Regions from separate parts of the Pseudomonas ulcerans genome, predicted to be linked through region 3. Evidence: riboswitches for the same ligand, from Rfam matches in the RefSeq annotation. Region 3 holds a riboswitch; each other region holds the start of a gene.

Region 1 (5,660 bases), on a different contig from region 3:
TTGCGCTGGTGGCGCTGCTGGGTGGGCTGGCATTGCCGGAGACCTCGCGGATTTCGCTACATGACGAACCGGGCAGCGCCAGCGCCGACCTGCTGCGGGGGACCGGCGACACGGCCTGAAACCTCATTCCGGAATACCGGTCACCTTGTGCAACGCACGCATCGCGCACGGTGGCCGCGCACCTTCCGGATCGACCTGCTCGCACTGCTTCAACAGCGGATAGACATCGGCGAACTTCAGACTGGCCAGTTGCTCCCCGTGTTGCTGCGATACGAAGCAATGCTCGAAGCGGTAGGCGGCATACACCTCGGGACGCAGAGGCGGGAAATCGTAGACCTCATCGACAATCGCCTTGAATACCTCGGGCATCTGCACGTCGGACACGGGCGGCGCATAGGTGAGCAGGTCGCGCTTGGTCACCCCCGCCTCCCGGGCCCGGAGTGCTTGCTTGGCCAGGTCGACGGAGGCCTGCATGCCTTGGGGAACAGGGCAATCGGAGGCGGCCAGTGCCGCTGTCGACGCCAGGGTGCCCAGCAGGGCGAGTAGTGCAACCATCCTTGTCATGAGTTTCCTATTCGGTCTGTGAGAATGCGGCCTTCGACAGGCCAGGCCGGCCCGGGTTCGATACTGGATCGAAATTAGCGCATCCGAGACGGCGTGGAGGATCAACTGGCCATGATCGCCAGCCGTTTCTTCGCCTTGTAGCAGTCGTTGAGATCGAGGGCCTTGCGGTAGTACTCGGCGCGTCGGGCGCGATTGCCATCGCCCTGCAACCGGTAGATCTCGGCCTGGAAGTCACGACTGCTGCCCCACTGCATGCCCAGGCCTGGAGGCGTTTCACGCTTGCATTCGAGCAAGCTGGCAGGCTGCGGGAAGTAGCGCTCGTACCGGGGCATGCTGGTCTCAACGACCTGCAGCGCCAACTTGTACTCGGGTGTGTCGGTGTAGGCCGGGCAGAAGGAGGCGATCTCCAGTGCCGGCGGAGCGAAGCCGCGGCCCAGGCTGCGCTCGAACAGGGAACAGGCTTTTTCCCGTGTCACGTCGTTCGGTTCCAACAGCACGTAGATCAGTCCGAGGCGGTACTGGGCGACAGGGTGATCGAGGGCCGCTGCCTGCTCAAGCAAGGGTATCGCCGGCTTGAGCGTCTCACCGGCTTCAGCGGCGCTATCCAGGGATCGCCGCTTTTCCTCCGCGCTGGTCCCTGGCGTGATCGCCGTCACGGCCTCGAACTTGCTGTTGGCCTTCTGCAGATACGGGACGGCCTGCTGGTAGAAGCTGTCGGCCTGAGGATCGATGTGGAATCCATCGGCGGCGCAGAGCGGTGAAAGCAGGCAACCTGCCAGGGTGTAGCGCCAGCATTGGCTGAACATGGAGGGGCTTCCTTGCGTGACATGCGGTCGTAACGTAACGAAATCTGTCCCTCACCACCAGCCCGGCATGGCAACCTTTCCCTGCCCGGCCCGATGGTCTACCATGCCGCCCGCCGGTTTCCACCTCGGAATTAATAGGGAATCCGTCGCTCGCCAGCACGCGAGCCAAACGGAACTGCCCCCGCAACTGTAGGTGCCGAGCCCGCTCCTGAAACGCCACTGGACAGAGTCCGGGAAGGCTGGAGCCGGGCCATGACGCATCAGTCAGGAGACCTGCCGGCAAACATTCACCAACCGGCGGGGTGTCCGGGATGGCCATCCTTTGCCCTGTCCAGGGTGCTTGTCCCGTGCCTGCGCGGGGCATGCCGATGCCTGTCCGTGCGTCTCTCCCGCGTATTGTTCGACGGGGGTCGACGTCCGCTCATGATCGACTTGAGACACCTGCGCACGCTCCATGCCCTGCGCGAAACCAACAGCCTGCCCGAGGCCGCCGAGCGCCTGCACCTGACCCAGTCGGCGCTGTCGCATCAGTTCCGCGAACTGGAACATCGCCTCGGCTTGCCGGTGTTCGTGCGCAAGTCCCGGCCGGTGCGTTTCACCACCGCCGGCCTCAAGCTGCTGCAACTGGCCGACCAGGTGCTGCCGCTGATCCGCACCACCGAGCGCAACCTGAGCAAGCTGCTGGGCGGCAGCGCCGACCGCCTGCACATCGCGATCGAGTGCCACAGCTGCTACCAGTGGCTGATGCCCTCGCTGGACGAATTCCGCAGCGCCTGGCCGGAGGTGGAACTGGACCTCGCCTCGGGCCTGGCGTTCGCGCCGCTGCCGGCCCTGGAGCGCGGCGACCTCGACCTGGTGGTGACCTCCGACCCGCTGCCCCTGCCCGGCATCACCTACGTGCCGCTGTTCGGCTACGAGGCCATGCTCGCCCTCGACAAGCACCATGCCCTGCGCAGGAAGCCGTGCCTGGAACCGGCCGACCTCGCCGGCCAGACCCTGATCACCTACCCGATCGAGCGCGATCGCCTGGACATCTTCACCCGCTTCCTCGACCCGGCCGACGTCGAGCCGGCCCAGGTACGCACCGCCGAAATGACGGTGATGATGATGCAACTGGTGGCCAGCGGCCGTGGCGTCTGCTGCCTGCCGAACTGGGCATTGCACGAATACACCGCCCGCGGCTACGTGATTGCCAGGCGCCTGGGCCAGGACGGCCTGCAGGCCACGCTGTACGCGGCGGTACGCAGCGACATGCTGGAGGTGCCGTACATGAGTGACTTCCTGCTCACGGCCAAGGACATTTCCTTTGCCACGCTGGAGGGCGTCAATGCCGCTCCAGCATCTCCAGCGCAGCAACCGTGATAATCACGCCAATCCCCAGCAGGCATGCCGTCCCGACACCGTAGAACAGCGTCCGCCACGGCTGCCAGCGGGCGAGGTAGGCCAGCGTGTGAAGGATCCGCGCCAGGGTGAACAGCACGCATGACGCCATGCACCAGGCCGCCGGCACATCGAGGGCGACCGCCAGCGCGCCGAGGGCGAAGAACACCGGGATGTTCTCCAGGTCGTTGGCCCAGACCTTCGAGGCCCGTATCACCTCCGGGTGCTCGGTCGCCATCGCACGCCGCTGGAACACGGCGGCGTCCTCCGGATTGACGAAGGCCTTGAGGCGCAGGCGGAAGTAGCCCTGGTAACAGGACACCGCTAGCATCTTGGCGAACAGGACCACCACGCACAGGGCGTAGACCGCAAGGCTGTCGCTCACGCCCGCTGCCCCTGCGCCACGCCACGAACCGCCAGGTACAGCAGCGGCCCCAGCGAGACGAACAGGGCCGTCAGCAACAGATAAGGCACCAGCGCCCGGGTCGAGCCGCCGCGCTGGCGGTTGTCCCGGACCATCCAGAAACCGGCCAGGCCGGCCATCAGGTACAGGTCGATGACCAGCTGGGCGGTGTCGGGGCTGGAGATCAGCTCCAGGCCGAAGGCCAGCAGCGACTGCTCGGCGGTGGCGATCGTCCAGGCGGTGTAGAAGGTGAGTGGTACCAGTATTGCCAGCGCGATGAGGCGAACCATGGGGGTGTCTCCGGTTAGTGTGTCCCGGCAAAGGTAGTGATAGGCTGGCTCGCCTCTCAATGACCTGGGAGGTCATGGACACCGCACACAAGGACGGACAGAGTCGCCCCATGAACCCGCCACCCTTCCACCACGCCCATCCCGCCTCGACACTCCCCGCCGGCCAGCACCTGCGCCAGCTGCGTCGGCAGGCCGGCCTGAGCCAGCTCGACCTGGCGCTGATGACCGGTATTTCCCAGCGCCACCTGAGCTGCGTGGAGACCGGCCGTGCCAAGCCCGGTCCCGGCACCCTGCATGCCCTGCTCTCGGCCCTCGGCGCGCCGCTGGAGCACGGCAACGAAGTCTTCCTCGCGGCCGGCTATGCGCCCCGCTACGCCATCTCGCCGCTGGATGCGCCGGCACTGGACATGGTGCACAACGCCATCGGCCATATTCTCCAGGCGAACAATCCGGCGCCGGCAATCGTCATCGACCGCAACTGGGACATCACCGCCAGCAACACCAGCGTGGGACTGCTGCTGGCCATGGTCGGCGTGCCGGCGAGCGAGGGCATGAACCTCAACCTGCTGCAGACCCTGATGCACCCGGACGGGCTGGGCAGTCATATCGTCAATGCCCGGGAAGTCCGCGCGGCGGCCTGGCAGCGGGCGTCTCGCGAAGCGGCGGGCAACCCGTACCTGAGCGATCTGCTGCGGGAACTGCCGGCGCCTGAACCCGGGGATGAAAAGGCGGAGGCCACGCCTGTCCTGCTGACCCGGGTGAATACCCCGGGCGGTGAACTGAGGTTCCTGTCCACCTTCACCACGTTCGGCATGCCGCTCGACATCAGCGTGGAATCGATGCGGATCGAGCATCTGATTCCTGCGGACGAGGTGACGTGGCAAAGGATGCGGGCGGCATTCGAGGCGTGGTCCGGGGAGCAGGTACCGGCGTGAGATAAATGCCTGCAGCTCATGGAACACCGCATAACTCATTGACTCAGCAGGGACTTGTGGGAGCGGGTTGACCGGGACGCCGGACCGCCGCGATTACGATAGTGAACTCACCGGAGTCATCGCGGGTAAACCCGCTCCCACAAGGTCTGCGTCGCTCTCTAGACCTGTTCTCTGCGCGACAGCCAGTTAGTCACCATTGAGCACCAGCTTCAGCTCCTTGCGCGCCTGGCTCCGCCACACCACCACGGAAGCGTTGTAGCCCTTGCGGGTCTTCGCGGCGACCGCGGTGAAGTCGTCAGGCGAGGCGATCTCCTGGCCGGACACTTCGAGGATCACGTCCAGCGCCTTGAAACCCGCGCGATCGGCCTGCCCGCCCTTGCTGGTTTCCACCACCCAGGCGCCCTTGGCCGCCGGCAGGCCCACTGCCTTGGCGTAGTCGGGGGTCAGTGTCGCCAGCTGCATGTCCAGCAGCCCCGGGGTCGCCGCCGGTTTCGCGCTGGCGGCGCTACGCGCAGGGACCGTGGAAGGCTTGCGCGGGCCGACCAGCACGGGCACGTCGATAAAGCCGTTGCCTCGCCAGACCTTCAACTGCGCGGTCGCACCCGTGGGCATGTTGCCGACGGCCACCAGATACTCCTCGGCATCCGTCACCGGCGCCCCGTTCACCGCCACTACCACGTCGGCGAACTTCAGCCCCGCCCGCTCGGCGTTGCCACCCGGCAACACTTTCTCCACCGAAACCCCCTGCTCCGGCATGTTCAGCCGTCGCGCCTTGACCGGGTCCATGCCGCTGACGGAGGCACCCGTGCGGCCCACGCCATTGCCATCCCAGGCGGGGCAGTCGCGGTTGTCGAAGATCTTGCGCACGGCCACGCGCTTGTACGCACCCCAGGCCTGGATTTCCGGGGTCGTGGTGTCTTCCATCGCGCGAGCGTAGACCAAGGCCTGGTTGAGGTAGTCACAGGAACGGTTCTGGTAGCGCGCGGGCGTTTCCTGGGCGATCCAGCCCGACAACCCGGTCTGCGGCAAACCCGTCGAGGAAACAGTGCCCCACCCAGGGGAAGGCTTGGCCAGCACCGCGGCAAAGCTCGCCGGGTCACGCTCCACCGGCGCCGGGCTGGAGGCTGCCGGCGTGGCAGATGTCAGCGCCTGCGGGATGGCGCAGCCCTTCTCGCCGATGACCTGCTGCGCCGCTTCCAGCGCCGTCCGCCCGCCCCAGCTCTTCGGATCGCGGGTCACGGACTCGACGCGCTCGGGCCAGAAGGCGGTGATCTTGTCGCAG
Region 2 (5,660 bases), on a different contig from region 3:
CAGAAGCTGTAGGTGTACCGCGCTTCGGCCGTGAACGGCCGGCCCAGGTTGCTTACCCGTGGCGAGCTGGAATCCATGCTGGTGGTGTAGTCACGGTCCAGCAGGTTCTCCAGCAACAGGCTCAGGCGATGCTGGCGCTGGCCATCCAGGTAGCGGTAGGCGTCGGCATCGACCACGGTGTAGTGGCCATAGTCGATATCCCGCGGGCTGATCACGCTGCCGATGTAGCGCACCGCCGCACCCGCGCCCCACATGCGGTCGGCGGACTCGTAGCCGATCCGGCTGCGGGCGAAGTAATGCGGGATGTTGTTGATGGTCGCCCCATTGCGCGACTCGGTGAGGTTGCGGGTCATGTCCGCCTGCACCTGCCAGCGGTCGCTGAGCTGCACCTGGCCGTTGAGCTCGAAACCGCGCACGGTGATTTCGCCGTCGCCGTTGACCCACTGGCTGTCGACGATGGTGATCAGGTCCTCGATGCGACGATGGAACAACGTGCCGCTGACGCTGTAGGGCTGGCCGTTGACCAGGTTGCTGTAGTCCAGGCCCAGTTCGGCGTTGCGGCTTTTCTCCGCCTTGAGGTTGGGGTTGCCCATCTCGTCGCCCGGCTCGTTGACGTACAGCTGCTCGGCATTCGGCAGCTTGTAGGCCGAGCCGAACTGGCCGCGCAGCTTGAGGTGGTCGGTGAGGTCGTAGAGCGAGGTGAGCATGCCCACGGTGGCACTGTCGCCGCCGCTCAGGTGCTCGCGGCGCACGCCGATGCTCGGGTGCCAGTCGGGCAGGGCGGTGATCTCGGGGCGCAGTTGCACATACAGGGCATGGGCTTCGGCCTGGTTCTGGTCGATCTTCAGGACATCGTCCTTGCCCTTGTAGAACTGGTTGTCGGTGCCGAACACCAGGGTGTGGTTGCCGGGCAGGATCGCCGTGCCTTCGGCTTGCACGCCCCAGTCGCTGAAGCCCCAGTAGTCGTTGTGGTTGACCACCCGGGTGCTGCCGTCGGTGTTGTTGTAGACCCGGTTGTAGTTGGTGTCCCAGTCGTTCATGTGGCCCTTGACGAAGTAGCTGAAGTCTTCGTTCAGGTGTTGCTGGAAGGTCGCCGTGGCGATCTGCTGGACCCGGTCGTTGGTGGTGTTGCGGTTGGAGGTCGGGCGCAGGAAGTCAAGGCTGGCGGCGCTGTACTGGTAGAACAGCTCCAGACGGCTGTCGTCTCCAAAGCTCTGCGCGGCCTTGGCGCCGAAGGTGTTGACCTCGTAGCTGCGCTTGCGGTCACTCACCGTCGCAGCGATATCGCTGCTGCGGTACGGCTGGTAGCCCTCGGAAATGTTGTGGCTGACGTAGGCGAGCAGGCCGAGGTCGCCGAAACCGTTGCTGAAGATGCGTTCGATGCGCCCGTCGCCGTTGCGCCCGGCGAAGCTGTCGACGCCCAGGTTGACCTGGCCGGAGGCATCGCGGGACTGGGCATTGCGGGTGACGATGTTGATCACCCCGGACACCGCCTGGGTACCGAACAGCAGGCTCTGGCCGCCCTTGAGCACTTCGATGCCTTCGATCGCCGCGGCGGGCAGGGTATCGATGTAGATGCCGCCGTAGAGGCGGTTGTTCAGGCGCACGCCGTCGAGGAGGATCAGCGTGTCGTCGTTGCGCCCGCCCAGCAGCGAGTAGGTACCGTAGTCGAACGGGCCCTGCTTGGGCGCGACGTACAGGCCAGGGATGAACATCTGCAGGACGCGGGTGATATCGGCGCTGGGGCCGGCGCGTTCGATCTGCTCGCGCTCGACCACTTCGACCTTGCTGCCGTAGCGGGCCATCTGCGCGATGGTGTTGGATTCCACTGGCGGCGCCGAGACGATCTGCTGGTCCAGGGTGAGTGCATCGGCCGCGTGCAGCAGCGTGGGGCTGCCGAGCAGGCAACCGAGTAGCGCGCGGGCGATTGGAGTGAAGGATGTGTTGCTCATTGACTTCTCGAAAGGAATTTTCGGGAAGCGCACAGGAGGGTACTGGCGAACGCGCGCCAGGTTACCGGCTCGTGCCCGCCCACCGCAGGTTTGCCAAATGACTGACGAATCCGTTCTCCAGTCGTGATGCTTCAGGCCGGTCTCCGGGCTTGCGAGGATGGAAGCCATTCGCCTTCCCATGCGTCATGCGCACAGTGGCCTGGTTGAATGCTTCACTCGCTTACCGTTGCGGGGGCAGCGCCGGACTGGTCGCAAGGACGCACCGGCTTCCCGTTTCACCTGCCGCGCGGCGGCGGCAGACACCTGAAACGGGCGGCATCTGACCATCGGGATGACCGTTCGTCAACCATGGGCTTTTTTGCGGGCAAAAAAAACGGCACCGCCAAGGGTGCCGTTGCTGTATCGCCGGTCAGCTTATTGATGCAGTTCTTCGGCGGCGTACAGGGTGTTTTCCAGCAGGCAGGCGCGGGTCATCGGGCCGACGCCGCCCGGAACCGGGGTGATCCAGCCGGCGCGGGGCAGGGCGGTCTCGTAGACCACGTCGCCGACCAGCTTGCCGTCTTCCTGGCGGTTGATGCCGACGTCGATGACGATAGCGCCTTCCTTGATCCACTCACCCTTGACCAGGCCTGGCTTGCCGGCGGCCACTACCACCAGGTCGGCACGGCCGACGTGACCGGCGAGGTCCTTGGTGAAACGGTGGGTGACGGTGACGGTGCAGCCGGCCAGCAGCAGTTCCATGGCCATCGGGCGGCCGACGATATTGGAGGCGCCGACGACCACGGCGTTCATGCCGTAGAGGTCCTGGCCGGTGCTTTGCAGCAGGGTCATGATGCCTTTCGGGGTGCACGGGCGCAGCAGCGGGATGCGCTGGGCCAGGCGGCCGATGTTGTACGGGTGGAAACCGTCGACGTCCTTGTCCGGGCGGATGCGCTCCAGCAGCAGGGAGGCGTCGAGGTGGGCCGGCAACGGCAGTTGCAGGAGGATGCCGTCGATGTTCGCGTCATCGTTGAGGCGATCGATCAGGTCGGTCAGTTCCTGCTGGCTGGTGCTGCTCGGCAGGTCGAAGGCTTGCGAAATGAAGCCGACTTCCTCGCAGTCCTTGCGCTTGTGCGATACATACACCTGGGAGGCGGGGTCGGTGCCAACCAGGATCACCGCCAGGCCGGGGGTCCGCAGACCTTGCTGGCGACGTTCAACGACACGTTGGGCGATCTGCTGGCGCAGGCTGGCGGCGATCGCCTTGCCGTCGATAAGTTGTGCAGTCATGACGGGTGATTAACCATCGAGAGAAAAAAAGAGCGCGCATTCTCTCATGAGCAGGGCGAAGGGCAAAGGCGCTTGGTCCGGCAATTGCCCTAAGCCCTTCAATAAAATGAAATTTTCCGAGAAATATGTTGACGGTGTGACAGGTGGTCTATAAGATTCGCCTCACTTGTCGGGCAGGGCCTAGCACTGGTTAGCAAGGTCGGGCAGAATGAGCGGATTTTGGCTTGTTCGGTACGGCTAAACGTTAATTTGTAATCGCAAGCGAAAGCAGATTAAATATGCGCCCGTAGCTCAGCTGGATAGAGCATCCGCCTTCTAAGCGGATGGTCGCAGGTTCGAGTCCTGCCGGGTGCGCCAATCAAGGCAGCTTTGGCACAAGTAGCAGATGCAATATGGTGGACGTAGCTCAGTTGGTAGAGCGCAGGATTGTGATTCCTGTGGTCGAGGGTTCGATTCCCTTCGTCCACCCCATATTCTGAAAGGCGCCTGATGAAAGTCTGGCGCCTTTGCTTTAAATGCTTCACGCGGACGTGGTGAAATTGGTAGACACACTGGATTTAGGTTCCAGCGGCGCAAGCTGTAAGAGTTCGAGTCTCTTCGTCCGCACCATTCAAGTCTTCACCGCCCGTCACTGAGGTGTGAGAAGGTCGCAAGTCAGCAACAAATGGTGGACGTAGCTCAGTTGGTAGAGCGCAGGATTGTGATTCCTGTGGTCGAGGGTTCGATTCCCTTCGTCCACCCCATATTCAGAAAGGCGCCTGGTGAGAACCAGGCGCCTTTTCGTTTTTTGGGGTCGTGAAATGAAAAGGCAGCCTTGGTGTGGCTGCCTTTTTCATTTGTTCGTCGTGCTCTCGTGGCGTTTACTGCGTGTTGACGCTCAGGGTTGCGCGGTCTTGCGTTTTCGGCGCATCGACATCACAGGCGGCCTCGCTGATCGCCCTTGACAGCGAACCTTTGAAGATCGGCGTGGGCTCGTCATCCGGGCGAGCGTCTGCCAGGCCTTTCAGTGACGTGCTGGAGCCCATGAAGCGTACTGTGCGGGAAATGCAATCGAACTGACGGGCGGAGAAGCTCGTTCCGCTGAGGCCTGTGCGTTGGGTGATTACCGAGAGTCTCCCGGGATTGCCGCTGACCTTGACGATCACGTACTGCGCATCTGGGTCGAATGAAGCTTGCAGGGGTGTAGCAGCGGCGATAGAGCAGGGGAAAGCCCAGGCGCTGACCATCAGGAGTTTCTTCAACACGGTTACGTCCTTGCGGTGTTGATCACCAGGCATGTCAAAGTGGTAATTGGGAATGAAACGCATTTGTGGCGTTGATTGATACTAGATTAATGGCCCGGAACACGCATTTGCAAACTTCCTCCCGAGAATTTGTAAGAAAAATCTCTTTTTTGCGTGGATTGTGGATGAGCGGTCGGCGTTTCTTCCGAGCTGTAATGGCTATAAGGTTCGAGCAAAAGCTGATAGATTTCAGCTCGTTGATTAAGTGTCGGTACGCCATCAGGCAGGTAGAAGGATGATTGCGAAAGAGCAACGCCAGGCAGTCGCACTGGAGCGTTTCGCGCAGGCCAATCCGCAGTTGCTGGCGGAAATCGCTTCGTTGAGCGAGGTCGAGCGGCGTCAGCAGCTTGAGTGGGCGTTCGAAGATGAAGCTCGGGGGCAGGGTATCGAGCCTTGGGAACTGGCCTTGCGCCTGATCGCCGAATCGCCGGAAGAACTGCAGGCCATGTGCCTGGAGGTTCATCGCGAGGTGGCGGAGACTCTGGGAATGAGCTGGGATGAGTACTGCGATTTCAATGAAGTCGACGGTCCTGCTTCCTGATCGCCACGCCGAATGTTTTTTATTTGGAAAGAGTGCGCGGCATTTGCTGTGCCACCGTCTGGTTCAATGTCGAAATCAATGAAGGTCGGTGCCATTCGCCTCCGGGTCGAACAGGGTGACTTCTGGTGGCTGAGCTACTAGAATGCTTGCCCTTGATTCTGGAGTCGGGTATCGCCGGCTAACGTCTGTGCAACGAGGAATATTCATGCAAGTTTCTGTTGAAAATACTTCCGCTCTCGAGCGTCGTATGACCATCGCCGTTCCGGCAGAGCGCGTCGAGACCGAAGTCAACAAGCGTCTGCAACAGACTGCCCGTCGCGCCAAGGTTCCAGGCTTCCGTCCTGGCAAAGTGCCTATGAGCGTGATCCGTCAGCGTTATGAAGATGCTGCCCGTCAGGAAGCGTTCGGTGATCTGGTCCAGGCTTCCTTCTACGAAGCCGTGGTCGAGCAGAAGCTGAACCCGGCTGGCGCTCCTGCCGTCGAGCCGAAATCGTTCGAGAAAGGCAAGGACCTGGAATTCGTCGCCATCTTCGAAGTCTTCCCTGAGTTCACCGTTGCCGGCTTCGACTCGATCGCCGTCGAGCGCCTGAGCGCCGACGTCAGCGACGCCGACCT
Region 3 (5,660 bases):
GCCACCCAGCGCCACGTTGATTTCCTGCATGCCGCGGCAGATACCGAAGATCGGCAGGCCACGGGCGATCGCCAGTTGCACCAGGGGCAGATCGAACAGGTCGCGGTCGCGGTCCTGGGCCTTGCCCGGGGTCTGGTTTTCCTGGCCGTAGAGGGCCGGGTCGATGTTGCTCCCGGCACCGGTGAGGTACACGCCGTCGGCCATGTCCAGGTATTGCTCGAGGTCTTCGACGCCGCAGCAGGTCGGTACCAGTACCGGTACGCAATCGGCGTGTTCAACCAGGGGGACGATGTACTTGTGGGTCATCACCTGATAGTCGTGACCCTTGCGCTCTTGAGTGCCCATGGTCATCAGGACCACGGGTTTGCGGGATTTCTGATTCTTATTGCCAATGTTGCTGTTGGGCATATGTCACCTTGGGACAGGCGCAGCCTGTCATTGTTGTGCAGGCGTACCGGTCCGGACCTGGTACTGCCTGAGGTTTCGAGCACTGCCGGGGTGCACGCGAACGTCGATTCCCGGTCGAAACCTGTCGCATAGCTTGCCAGAGCCGTTAAATATATCAAGCGCATTCCGCTTTTCGTGTGCATATTTTTTAACGTGCAACCTTCGGTTTATCGTTTAACTGGCTGAGCGGACAGGCAGAAACGTGATGTTTACCTGACAGGCCAGTTCAATATTCTTGACGAGACTTTCGAGGTATTCCTGACGGAACTTGCGGCCCGCCGGTCCGCCTCTTAAGCTGCGGAATCTCCGTCGATAACAGCCTGATCATGCCCATTCCAAGACCTTCCCTGACCCTTACCCTGCTGCAGGCCCGCGAGGCCGCCATGGCGTTCTTCCGTCCTTCCCTCAACGAACACGGGCTCACCGAGCAGCAATGGCGGGTGATCCGCATCCTGCGCCAGCAGGGCGAGCTGGAAAGCCATCAACTGGCCGAGCAGGCTTGCATCCTCAAGCCGAGCATGACCGGCGTGCTCAGCCGCCTGGAGCGCGACGGCCTGGTGCGTCGCAAGAAATCCACCCAGGACCAGCGCCGGGTCTTCGTCGGCCTCACCGAGCAGGGCCAGCAGTGTTTCATCGACATGAGCGAGGATATGGAGCGCAACTACCAGCGCATCCTCGAACAGTTCGGCGACGAGAAATTGCAGTCTCTGCTGGGGTTGCTCAACGAGTTGAAGAACGTCCGGCCCTGAGTGGCACGTCATTCGCGCAAGTGAAAAGTCCTACATATACTGTCGGATATCCGCAACAGCCTGCCGTCGTTGGTCGGACCACGACGTCTCCATGCCCGGTGGTAGTGCCGTATCCGTAGTAGCCCGCACGCGAGTCGTCATTTCAGACGCTACAGAGGGCAACTACGATGGAGTTCATTGGCTTGATTATTCAGATCATCAGCGGCGCGGTCGGCGGCAATGCGGCAGGGGGCTTGAGCAAGCAGAGCCTGGGCCCGCTGCTCAACTCGGTGCTTGGCGGCGTGGGTGGCGTGGTGTTGGGGCAGGTGCTTGCCGCGCTGAGCGGCGATCAGTCCCTGGCCCAGCCGGGCACCGATGGCAGCCTGGATCTTCCCGCCATCCTCAGCAGTGTGATTGGCGGCGGTGCCGGTGGTGCGGTGCTGACCTGGGTGGTGGGGTTCATCAAGAACAAGATGCAGCCCCACTAGCCAGTTGTACCGGGCTCATCGCGGGCAATGCCCGCGATGAGGTTCAATGTGCCGGACAGCCCTGCTCCTTCACCGTCCGCTGGGTAGTCGCCGGATTCTTCGCCAGCTTCTCCCCGACCCGTGCCGGTCTCGGCTGCAGTTCACCCCCGCAGTTCGGGCACTTGCCCTTGAGCGTGTCTTCGGTACAGCTACGGCAGTAGGTGCATTCGAACGAGCAGATCATCGCGTCGCGGCTGTCGCCGGGCAGTGGCGTGGCACAACATTCGCAGCAGGGGCGCAGTTCCAGCATCGGGGCAATCCTTTTCGAGGGTGGTCGTTGCCGTAATGTGCAACCACCGTGATGGCAATGCAATACACCTCAAGGCCGATAGAGGTGGGCGTGCCCCGCACGGTACAGCGCCGACTCGCTGAAGCTGTCGCTGGCCAGCACCCGGCCCACCAGGATCAGCGCCGTGCGCCGGAACCCCTTGGCCTGCGCCAGCCCGACGATATCGTCCAGGGTGCCCAGCACCCAGTCCTGGTCCGGCCAGGTGGCGCGGTGGACCACGGCGATCGGGCAATCGTCGCCATAGTGCGGGCGCAGTTCCTCGACGATCCGCGCCAGGTGGCGTACGCCGAGGTGGATCGCCAGGGTGGTCTTGTGGCTGGCCAGGCTGGCCAGCGCCTCACCCTCGGGCATGGGCGAGGTGTCGGCGAACCGGGTGAGGATCACGCTCTGGGCAATGTCCGGCAGGGTCAGCTCGCAGCCCAGCAGGGCCGCGCTGGCTGCGGTGGCGGTGACGCCGGGGATGATCTGGTAGGCAATGCCCAGCTCGCGCAGATGGCGGATCTGCTCGCCGATGGCGCCATACAGGCTCGGGTCGCCGCTGTGCACCCGGGCGACATCCTGGCCTTTTTCATGGGCGGCGCGGATCGCCTCGATGATCTGTTCCAGGTGCAGTTCGGCACTGTTGATCACGGTTTCGGCCGTGTGCCCTTCGAGCACGGCAGCAGGCACCAGGGAGCCGGCGTAGATGATCACCGGGCACTGGCGGATCAGGCGCTGGCCCTTGACGGTGATCAGCTCCGGATCGCCGGGGCCGGCGCCGATGAAATAGACGGTCATGCTGGAATCTCTGAAGGGAAGGCGGCGGATTATCCGCCAGAAGCGGGGGCCCAGGCCAATGCCAGGGTCATGTCGCCCAGCACGACGCGCTCGACACGCAATTGTGCCGTGGCACCGCCCAGCTGTTCGGCCAGGGCCAGGGCGCAGCTTTCCGCGACACCGTAGCAGCCGGTGTGGCGAAAGGCCGTGGCGGAGCGATGGCTCAGGCGCGGGGTGAACGGGGCGAGCTGGACGGCACTGTAGAAGTGCAGGGGCAGGGCAAGGTCTTCGGCCAGTTGCAGCAGGCCGGGTTCGTCGCGCTTGAGGTCGATGCTGGCGAGTCCGGCCAGGGCGGAGAAGGGCAGGTCGCGGTCTTGCAGAACCTGCCGCAGGAGGCCGGCCAGGTCACTGGCCGGGGTACCGCGACGACACCCCAGCCCGGCGTACAGCAGGCCGACGCCGGGCGAGGTGGGCATCAGGCAGCCTTGCGCCGGTACAGCCAGGCGCTGATCAGGCCCAGGGCCAGCCAGAAACCGGCGTTGGTCAACAGCGAAGCGACGATAAACTGCGATTCCAGCGCTTCCGGGGCCAGGCTTTCATGGACTTCCGGTTGCGGCGCGCCGATCACGTGGGGGATCACCAGCAGTGCCAGGCCAGCGGCCTTCAGCACCCAGTTTCCGGCGAAGGCGATCAGTGCCAGGCCCGCTGCGGTTGCCGCGGCGGTACCGATCCACCAGAACTGGCGCTGGGCCAGGTCGGCAGCGGCGGTGCCCGGCAGTTCCGGCGGCAGGCCGAGGTTCGGCGCCAGGCAGAACACGGCGAAACCGCCCAGGCCCCAGAGTGCGCCGGCGCCGATGCTGCCGGGGGCGCGCAGGGTGTACATGGCCGCCAGCAGCAGGGCGAAGCCCACCGCTACCACCAGGTTGCCACCGGTGGTGGACAGCACGCGCTGCCAGCCGTCTTCCGGCGACCAGGCTTCAGCGCTGTGCTCATGACCTGCGGCAGCGCCGTCGGCGTGCTCGTGTTCATGGGCGGCGGCCGGGGCCGAGTTCTCGTAGGTTTCCGCCTGGAGGATCAGCGGCGAGACCCAGAAGCTCTGCAGCAGGGTCAGCAGCAGGGCGGCCAGCAGGCCGGTGAAGCCCGCGGTGCGTGCGATGCGAGTGAACATGCGGTCAGGCCTCAGTGGCAAGGGAAGGCGGCGCTGTGACGGGTGTCGTGGGCGGCGTTGTGCACCGCTTCGATATGGGAGAAACCGGCGAAGTAGACGAGGCACAGGCCCAGCACGGAGGCGCTGACGGCGGCAACGATGCGCTGGCTGAGGGTGCTGGAGGTGCTGCTGGCGTGGCTGGCGGTGCTGGTAACGGGCATGGCGCTTTCCTCTTGTGTGTCGTCTTGGCGACAGGCAAGCGCGAAGAACCTCCGGGCACGGGACGGCCGGGAGGTGCAACGTCGCCCGCCCACCGCGGGTTTGGTCAATTCTGCGTCGGGCCGGTCTCCGGGCTTGCGAGGGCATTGAGCCGTGGCGTCTCCTTCCCATGCCGGACTGCGGGCACAGTGGATCTGACGCTTTCCTCGCTTACCGTTGCGGGGGCAGCACCGGATTGGCTCGACCTGGAAGGTCATCGCGCACCGGTTTCCCGTTTCACCTTGTAATAAAAAAGGCACCCAAACGATCGCGCTAGGAAATCACGCGCATTGACATCCGTCAATACAGCGGTTGACCGGCCTCCGGGCACTGCGTAGCCTTGCCGGTTCGAGGTTCTCCGGCGTCGTGGCCGGAGCTAAGACGGGAACGCGGTGCGCTGATCACAGCCATTCCGCGGCTGCCCCCGCAACTGTAAGTGCTGAATCATCGACCACAGCCACTGCCGTGAACGGCGGGAAGGCGTCGATGCTGCCCCGGGCACAGCACGAGCCAGGAGACCTGCCTCGAACAGTTTCCACTTCAACCGGGCGGGGTGATCCGGTGGCGAACGCGCCCGGCTGCCAGGCATCCGGCTCCCGTCCCCCATGCCCGCCAATCCTGCTGCCAAGGGCATCCGACATGAAAACACTGGCCAAACTCCCCGTCACGATCGTTACCGGCTTCCTCGGCTCGGGCAAGACCACGCTGCTGCGCCATATGCTGGACAACGCCAATGGCCGCCGCATCGCGGTGATCGTCAACGAATTCGGCGAGCTGGGCATCGATGGCGAGATCCTCAAGCAGTGCAGCATCGGCTGCACCGAGGAAGAGGCCAACGGCCGCGTCTACGAGCTGGCCAACGGCTGCCTGTGCTGCACCGTGCAGGAAGAGTTCTTCCCGGTGATGCGCGAACTGGTGGCGCGCCGTGGCGACCTCGACCAGATCCTCATCGAGACCAGCGGCCTGGCCCTGCCCAAGCCCCTGGTGCAAGCCTTCCAGTGGCCGGAAATCCGCAACGCCTGCACCGTCGACGCGGTGATCACCGTAGTCGACAGCCCGGCCGTGGCCGCTGGCACCTTCGCCGCCTTCCCCGAGCAGGTGGACGCACAGCGCAAGCTGGACCCGAACCTGGACCACGAATCGCCACTGCACGAACTGTTCGCCGACCAGCTGGCCAGTGCCGACCTGGTGGTGCTGAACAAGGCCGACCTGATCGCACCCGAGGCCCTGGCCGCGGTGCGCGCCGAAGTCCAGGAAGAACTGCCGCCGGCGGTCAAGGTGATCGAGGCGAGCAAGGGCGTGCTGCCGCTGGACGTGCTGCTGGGCATCGGTGCCGAGTCCGAGGCGCATATCGATGGCCGTCGCACCCACCACGATTCGCACCATGACGACGACGATGACCACGACGATCACGACCACGACGCCTTCGACTCCATTTCCCTGGACCTGCCCGAGGCCGACGAAAGCCTGCTGCTGGACGCTCTGACCCAACTGGTGACGGACACCGG
Region 4 (5,660 bases), on a different contig from region 3:
ATTCAGATCCTTGAGGAACACCGTGCGGGTTTCCGCCACGCCGTCCCTGTCGGCATCCCGCAGGAGAGTGATGCGGTTGGCGCTGGGCACCCCGGCGCCGGCCTTGGCCATGACCTTGTTCATAACCCAGCCGCGGATGCCCTTGCCGTCCTCGGGTTTCTCCGGGGCATTGGTTTCCGCCACCAGTACATCGCCGTTGGGTAGCACATGGAGCCAGCGCGGATGGTCCAGTCCGCTGGCGAAGGCCACTACCTGCGTGCCCTGGGCGGTGACGGGTTTGGTGCCTTCCGGCCAGCCCACGGCCGGAGCGATGTTCACCGTGGGGATCAGGGTCTTGTTCGGTTCCGGCAGTTGCGGCGACGGGCCGCTGCCATCGGTGACCTGCAGGCGGGCGGATTCGCCGCAGGCGGTCAGGCCGGCGGCGATGGCCAGCAGGACTGCAAGGCGCAGTGAGGACATGCTCGACTCCTTCGCGTAACGGGGGTGTTACAGGTCAGAGGCGGGGCGGAGGCGGGAGGTTCAGTCGAGTGTTCAGGAATGAGGGCGGCCATCCTGGCCAATCGCCGGGATGGCCGGCGATTGGTTTCAGGGGATCAGACCTGCTTCAGCAGCAGCGCCACTCCGGGATAGTACTGCCCGAACTCGTCATGCAACTTGCGATACCCGTACGGAAAACACCAGGCGATGGCGCAGGCGTTGTGCTTCTGCAGGTCATCCACCATGTCCTGCAGTTCTTCCGGGCTGGCATGCTTTTCCAGCTTGACCGGGCTGACGAACAGCGCGGCGAGCTTCAGCTGGCTCGCATAGGCAATGCCCTTGGCCACCGCCCCGGCTTCCTGCAAGGCGCTGCTGAGGTCCAGGCGGCCCACCTTGGGCCAGCGCTGCTCGGCATGCAGGTAGGCCGATTCGTCACGGCTGGCGATCAGCAGATCGCACTGCGCCCCACGTTCGCCTTCATCGCGCTGTTTCTTGCTCTGGTAGCCTTGCAAGGTCACCAGTTCGGCCTGCCAGATGGCTGCGGAGAGGGTGCCGAGGTTGGCCTGGACGCCTTGCCAGTAAGGACCTTCGCCATCGCCCAGGACCTGGTTGAAGCGCTCGATGGACTCCCCCCAGCGTTCCAGTGCCGGACGCAGGAATTCGAGTCGGGGATTGTTGAGAATCAGGCCTTGCATGCTGCTCTCCTTTCGTAGTTTTTGTACGAGTACAGCGGAAAACCATGGCGATTTGATATCACTGTGGCACAGCCTGCGGATAGTGCCATTGGTCCGGCCTGTGACGGGCGTCTCCAATTGACGCTCAGTGCCCAACCCTCTAACCTTCGCGACTTGTTTCAGGTGCTCTGTGACCTTGCGGTCGACAGGGTGAAACAGGGAAGCCGGTGGGCACGCGCGACGTGCGATCCCGGCGCTGCCCCCGCAACGGTAGATGAGGCAAGACCGCGCAAGGCCACTGGGTTTCCGACCCGGGAAGGCGCCCGGTCGGGATCGCGATCCACTCATGAGCCCGGAGACCGGCCTGCAAACAGTCAACGGCATCACGGAGGGTGATGCGCGGTTTGCCGGGCCCCGTCGCCCGCCGCCTGCGCCTGTCCCGCCGTGCCCACCTTTCCAGCTGTCGTCGCTTCCCGCCTGTCGACAGTGGCCCGCGGAGACCCCCGATGAGCGAATCCCCCGAACGTGACGAACGCCACCTGGCGCGCATGCAGCGCAAGAAAGCGGTGATCGACGAGCGCATCGCCAACGCCCCCAACGAATGCGGCCTGCTGCTGGTGCTCAGCGGCAACGGCAAGGGCAAGAGCAGCTCGGCCTTCGGCATGCTCGCCCGCGCCCTCGGCCATGGCATGCAGTGCGGCGTGGTGCAGTTCATCAAGGGCCGCAACGCCACCGGCGAGGAACTGTTCTTCCGCCGTTTCCCCGAGCAGGTGCGTTACCACGTGATGGGCGAGGGCTTCACCTGGGAAACCCAGGACCGCCAGCGCGACATCGCCGCCGCCGAAGCGGCCTGGGCCGTGTCGCGGCAACTGTTGCAGGACCCGAGCATCGGCTTCGTGGTGCTGGATGAATTGAACATCGCCCTCAAGCATGGCTACCTTGACCTGGATCAGGTGCTCGGCGACCTCCAGGCCCGTCCGCCGATGCAGCACGTGATCGTTACCGGCCGCGGCGCCAAGGACGAGATGATCGAGCTGGCCGACACCGTCACCGAGATGGGCATGGTCAAGCATGCCTTCCAGGCCGGCATCCGTGCCCAGAAGGGCGTCGAGCTATGAGTGACACCCGGCATTGCCCGGCGGTACTGATCGCCGCGCCGGCCTCCGGTCAGGGCAAGACCACCGTGACCGCGGCCCTGGCCCGCCTGCATCGCAACCAGGGGCGCAAGGTCCGTGTGTTCAAGTGCGGACCGGACTTTCTCGATCCGATGATTCTCGAACGCGCCAGCGGCGCGCCGGTGTACCAGCTCGACCTGTGGATGGTCGGCGCCGGGGAAAGCCGTCGCCTGCTCTGGGAAGCCGCCGGCGAGGCCGACCTGATCCTTATCGAAGGGGTGATGGGCCTGTTCGACGGCACTCCGTCCAGCGCCGACCTGGCCCGCCATTTCGGCGTGCCGGTGCTGGCGGTGATCGACGGCACCGCCATGGCCCAGACCTTCGGCGCCCTGGCCCTGGGCCTGGCGCGCTACCAGGCCGACCTGCCGTTCGCCGGCGTGCTGGCCAACCGTGTCGGCTCGCTGCGCCATGCGCAGCTGCTGGAAGGCAGCCTCACCGAAGGCCTGCGCTGGTACGGCGGGTTGTCCCGGGAGACCGGGATCGAGCTGCCGAGCCGCCACCTGGGACTGGTCCAGGCCAGCGAACTGAGCGACCTCGACCTGCGCCTCGACGCCGCTGCCAAGGCCCTGGGCGACAGCTGCCAGTCGTCCCTGCCGCCGCCAGTGGCGTTCGCTGCCCCCGAGGCGCATGCCGTCGAGCCGCGCCTGGCCGGCGTGCGCATCGCCGTGGCCCGTGACGAAGCCTTCGCCTTCACCTATGGCGCCAACCTCGACCTGCTGAGGGCGATGGGTGCCGAGCTGAGCTTCTTCTCGCCGATCCATGACCGCGAACTGCCGGCGGCGGACAGCCTGTACCTGCCCGGCGGCTACCCCGAGCTGCACCATCACGCCCTGGCCGCCAACGCGCCGATGCTGGCGGCCATCCGTGCCCATCACCAGGCCGGCAAGCCCGTGCTTGCCGAGTGCGGCGGCATGCTCTACCTGCTCGATGCCTTGACCGATGTCGCCGGCGAGCGCGCCGAACTGGCCGGCCTGCTGGCGGGCGAGGCGGTGATGCAGAAGCGCCTGGCGGCCCTGGCCCTGCAGGCGGTGGAACTGCCGGAAGGCACCCTGCGCGGCCATACCTACCATCATTCCCTGACCAGCACCGAGCTGGAACCGATCGCCCGCGGGCAGAGCCCCAACGGCGGGCGCGGTGCGGAAGCGGTGTACCGCAGCGGGCGCCTGACCGCCTCGTACGTGCACTTCTACTTCCCCTCCAACGCCGATGCGACGGCGGCGCTGCTGGCACCATGAGCGAACACGCCTACAGCGAAGCCGAGCGCGCGGCGATCTACCGCGCCATCGGCGAGCGTCGCGACATGCGTCATTTCAGTGGCGGCGAGGTTGCCCCGGAGCTGCTCGCACGCCTGCTGGAAGCCGCGCACCAGGCCCCCAGCGTCGGCCTGATGCAGCCCTGGCGCTTCATCCGCATCACTTGCCGCGACCTGCGCCAGCGCATCCAGGCCCTGGTCGAGGACGAACGCCTGCGCACCGCCGAGGCGCTGGGGCAACGTTCCGACGAATTCATGCAACTCAAGGTCGAAGGCATCAACGACTGCGCCGAACTGCTGGTGGCGGCGCTGATGGACAAGCGCGAAGCGCATATCTTCGGCCGCCGCACCCTGCCGGAAATGGACCTGGCCTCGCTCTCCTGCGCGATCCAGAACCTCTGGCTGGCCGCTCGCGGCGAAGGCCTGGGCATGGGCTGGGTGTCGCTGTTCGACCCACAGGCGCTGGCCGAGCTGCTGGGCATGCCGGCCGGGGCCAAGCCGCTGGCGATCCTCTGCCTGGGCCCGGTACGCGCGTTCTACCCGGCGCCGATGCTGGCCCTGGAAGGCTGGATCACGCCGCGACCGCTGGCCGACATGCTGTTTGAAAACCATTGGGGAGAGAACGAATGAGTGTGGCCCTGCTGACCGTGGCCGGGGTAGCGCTGGATGCGCTGCTGGGCGAGCCGCGGCGCTGGCATCCGCTGGTGGCTTTCGGCCGCATGGCCGGACGCCTGGAGCAACGTTTCAATGCCGGGGGTCGCGGCTGGCGCAGCCATGGCGTCACCGCCTGGTTCCTTGCCGTGGTGCCGCTGACCTTGCTGGCCACCGCGCTGTCCTGGCTGCCGTACATTGGCTGGCTGGTGGAAATCCTCGCCCTGTACTGCGCCCTCGGCCTGCGCAGCCTCGGCGAGCACGTGCAGCCGGTGGCCGATGCCCTGCGCGCAGGCGACCTGGACGAGGCGCGCAAGCGTGTCGGCTACCTGGTCAGCCGGGAAACCCGCGAGCTGGACGAAACCGCCGTGGCCCGCGCGGCCACCGAGTCGGTGCTGGAGAATGGCAGCGACGCGGTCTTCGCCGCGCTGTTCTGGTTCGCCATCGCCGGTGCGCCGGGAGTGGTGCTCTATCGCCTGAGCAATACCCTCGATGCCATGTGGGGCTATCGCAACGAGCGCTTCGAGCGCTTCGGCTGGGCCGCCGCGCGCATCGACGATGTCCTCAACTACATCCCGGCGCGCCTGGTGGCGCTGACCTATGCGCTGCTGGGCAAGACCCGCCTGGCCCTGAAATGCTGGCGCCAGCAGGCGCCACAATGGGACAGCCCGAACGCCGGTCCGGTGATGGCCGCCGGGGCCGGGGCCCTGGGCGTCGAGCTGGGCGGCCCGGCTGTCTATCATGGTGAGTTGCACGAGCGTGCGCGCCTGGGCGAAGGCCCGGCAGCCGATGCCGGGGCCATCGAGCGCGGTTGGCGCCTGGTCTGCCAGGGTGTCTGGCTGTGGCTGTTGCTGCTGTGCCTGGGAGCCGAATTCTATGCTTGAACACGGTGGTCGCCTGCAGCGGGCGATCGAGCACTACGGCATCGCCCACGAAGACTGGCTGGACCTGTCCAGCGGCATCGCGCCCTGGCCATTCCCGGTGCCCGATATTCCCCTGCGCGCCTGGGCCCGCCTGCCGGAAACCGAGGACGGCCTGGAGCAGGCTGCCCGTGCCTACTACGGCGTCAGCGAACTGTTGCCGGTGGCCGGCTCGCAAGCGGCCATCCAGGCCCTGCCGCGCCTGCGTCCGCGTGGCGTGGTCGGGGTGCTGTCGCCGTGCTACGCCGAGCACGCCGAGGCCTGGCGCCGCGCCGGGCATCAGGTGCGGGAACTGGACGAGGCCGAGGTGGAAGGGCAACTGGACGACCTCGACGTGCTGGTGCTGGTCAACCCCAACAATCCCACCGGCCGGGTGCTGTCGCGGCAGACCCTGCTGGCCTGGCTGGAACGCCTCGATCGCCACGGCGGCTGGCTGCTGGTGGACGAAGCCTTCATGGACAACACGCCGGCGCAGAGCATCGCCGCCGACAGCCAGCGGCAAGGGCTGATC

What was found. A riboswitch is a leader RNA that binds a small molecule or an ion and turns the genes downstream of it on or off. The one in region 3 is predicted to bind cobalamin.
Region 1: linked by a shared signal. The riboswitch ahead of V0R59_RS25450 (LysR family transcriptional regulator) and the one ahead of V0R59_RS20545 (CbtB domain-containing protein) in region 3 are both predicted to bind cobalamin.
Region 2: linked by a shared signal. The riboswitch ahead of V0R59_RS01410 (TonB-dependent receptor plug domain-containing protein) and the one ahead of V0R59_RS20545 (CbtB domain-containing protein) in region 3 are both predicted to bind cobalamin.
Region 4: linked by a shared signal. The riboswitch ahead of cobO (cob(I)yrinic acid a,c-diamide adenosyltransferase) and the one ahead of V0R59_RS20545 (CbtB domain-containing protein) in region 3 are both predicted to bind cobalamin.

Annotation. Positions count from the first base shown of each region.
Region 1 is NZ_JAZDQN010000039.1:47,831-53,490, forward strand. Features, by position in the region: gene V0R59_RS25435 (MFS transporter) at 1-119, shown strand, start outside; gene V0R59_RS25440 (hypothetical protein) at 124-555, opposite strand; gene V0R59_RS25445 (hypothetical protein) at 666-1,370, opposite strand; cobalamin riboswitch at 1,468-1,665, shown strand; gene V0R59_RS25450 (LysR family transcriptional regulator) at 1,794-2,732, shown strand; gene V0R59_RS25455 (MAPEG family protein) at 2,695-3,135, opposite strand; gene V0R59_RS25460 (DUF2834 domain-containing protein) at 3,132-3,443, opposite strand; gene V0R59_RS25465 (helix-turn-helix domain-containing protein) at 3,554-4,378, shown strand; gene V0R59_RS25470 (PDZ domain-containing protein) at 4,565-5,660, opposite strand, start outside.
Region 2 is NZ_JAZDQN010000001.1:309,742-315,401, forward strand. Features, by position in the region: gene V0R59_RS01410 (TonB-dependent receptor plug domain-containing protein) at 1-1,952, opposite strand, end outside; cobalamin riboswitch at 2,070-2,274, opposite strand; gene folD (bifunctional methylenetetrahydrofolate dehydrogenase/methenyltetrahydrofolate cyclohydrolase FolD) at 2,367-3,221, opposite strand; tRNA gene V0R59_RS01420 (tRNA-Arg) at 3,502-3,578, shown strand; tRNA gene V0R59_RS01425 (tRNA-His) at 3,617-3,692, shown strand; tRNA gene V0R59_RS01430 (tRNA-Leu) at 3,746-3,830, shown strand; tRNA gene V0R59_RS01435 (tRNA-His) at 3,889-3,964, shown strand; gene V0R59_RS01440 (hypothetical protein) at 4,082-4,462, opposite strand; gene V0R59_RS01445 (DUF6388 family protein) at 4,740-5,045, shown strand; gene tig (trigger factor) at 5,251-5,660, shown strand, end outside.
Region 3 is NZ_JAZDQN010000025.1:33,366-39,025, forward strand. Features, by position in the region: gene V0R59_RS20510 (gamma-glutamyl-gamma-aminobutyrate hydrolase family protein) at 1-408, opposite strand, end outside; gene hpaR (homoprotocatechuate degradation operon regulator HpaR) at 774-1,196, shown strand; gene V0R59_RS20520 (hypothetical protein) at 1,364-1,663, shown strand; gene V0R59_RS20525 (DUF1272 domain-containing protein) at 1,707-1,952, opposite strand; gene cobM (precorrin-4 C(11)-methyltransferase) at 2,022-2,768, opposite strand; gene V0R59_RS20535 (cobalamin biosynthesis protein) at 2,798-3,223, opposite strand; gene V0R59_RS20540 (CbtA family protein) at 3,223-3,915, opposite strand; gene V0R59_RS20545 (CbtB domain-containing protein) at 3,927-4,115, opposite strand; cobalamin riboswitch at 4,217-4,431, opposite strand; cobalamin riboswitch at 4,487-4,693, shown strand; gene cobW (cobalamin biosynthesis protein CobW) at 4,792-5,660, shown strand, end outside.
Region 4 is NZ_JAZDQN010000034.1:21,769-27,428, forward strand. Features, by position in the region: gene V0R59_RS23890 (PQQ-dependent sugar dehydrogenase) at 1-459, opposite strand, end outside; gene V0R59_RS23895 (hypothetical protein) at 594-1,172, opposite strand; cobalamin riboswitch at 1,316-1,533, shown strand; gene cobO (cob(I)yrinic acid a,c-diamide adenosyltransferase) at 1,658-2,269, shown strand; gene V0R59_RS23905 (cobyrinate a,c-diamide synthase) at 2,266-3,561, shown strand; gene bluB (5,6-dimethylbenzimidazole synthase) at 3,558-4,208, shown strand; gene cbiB (adenosylcobinamide-phosphate synthase CbiB) at 4,205-5,113, shown strand; gene cobD (threonine-phosphate decarboxylase CobD) at 5,106-5,660, shown strand, end outside.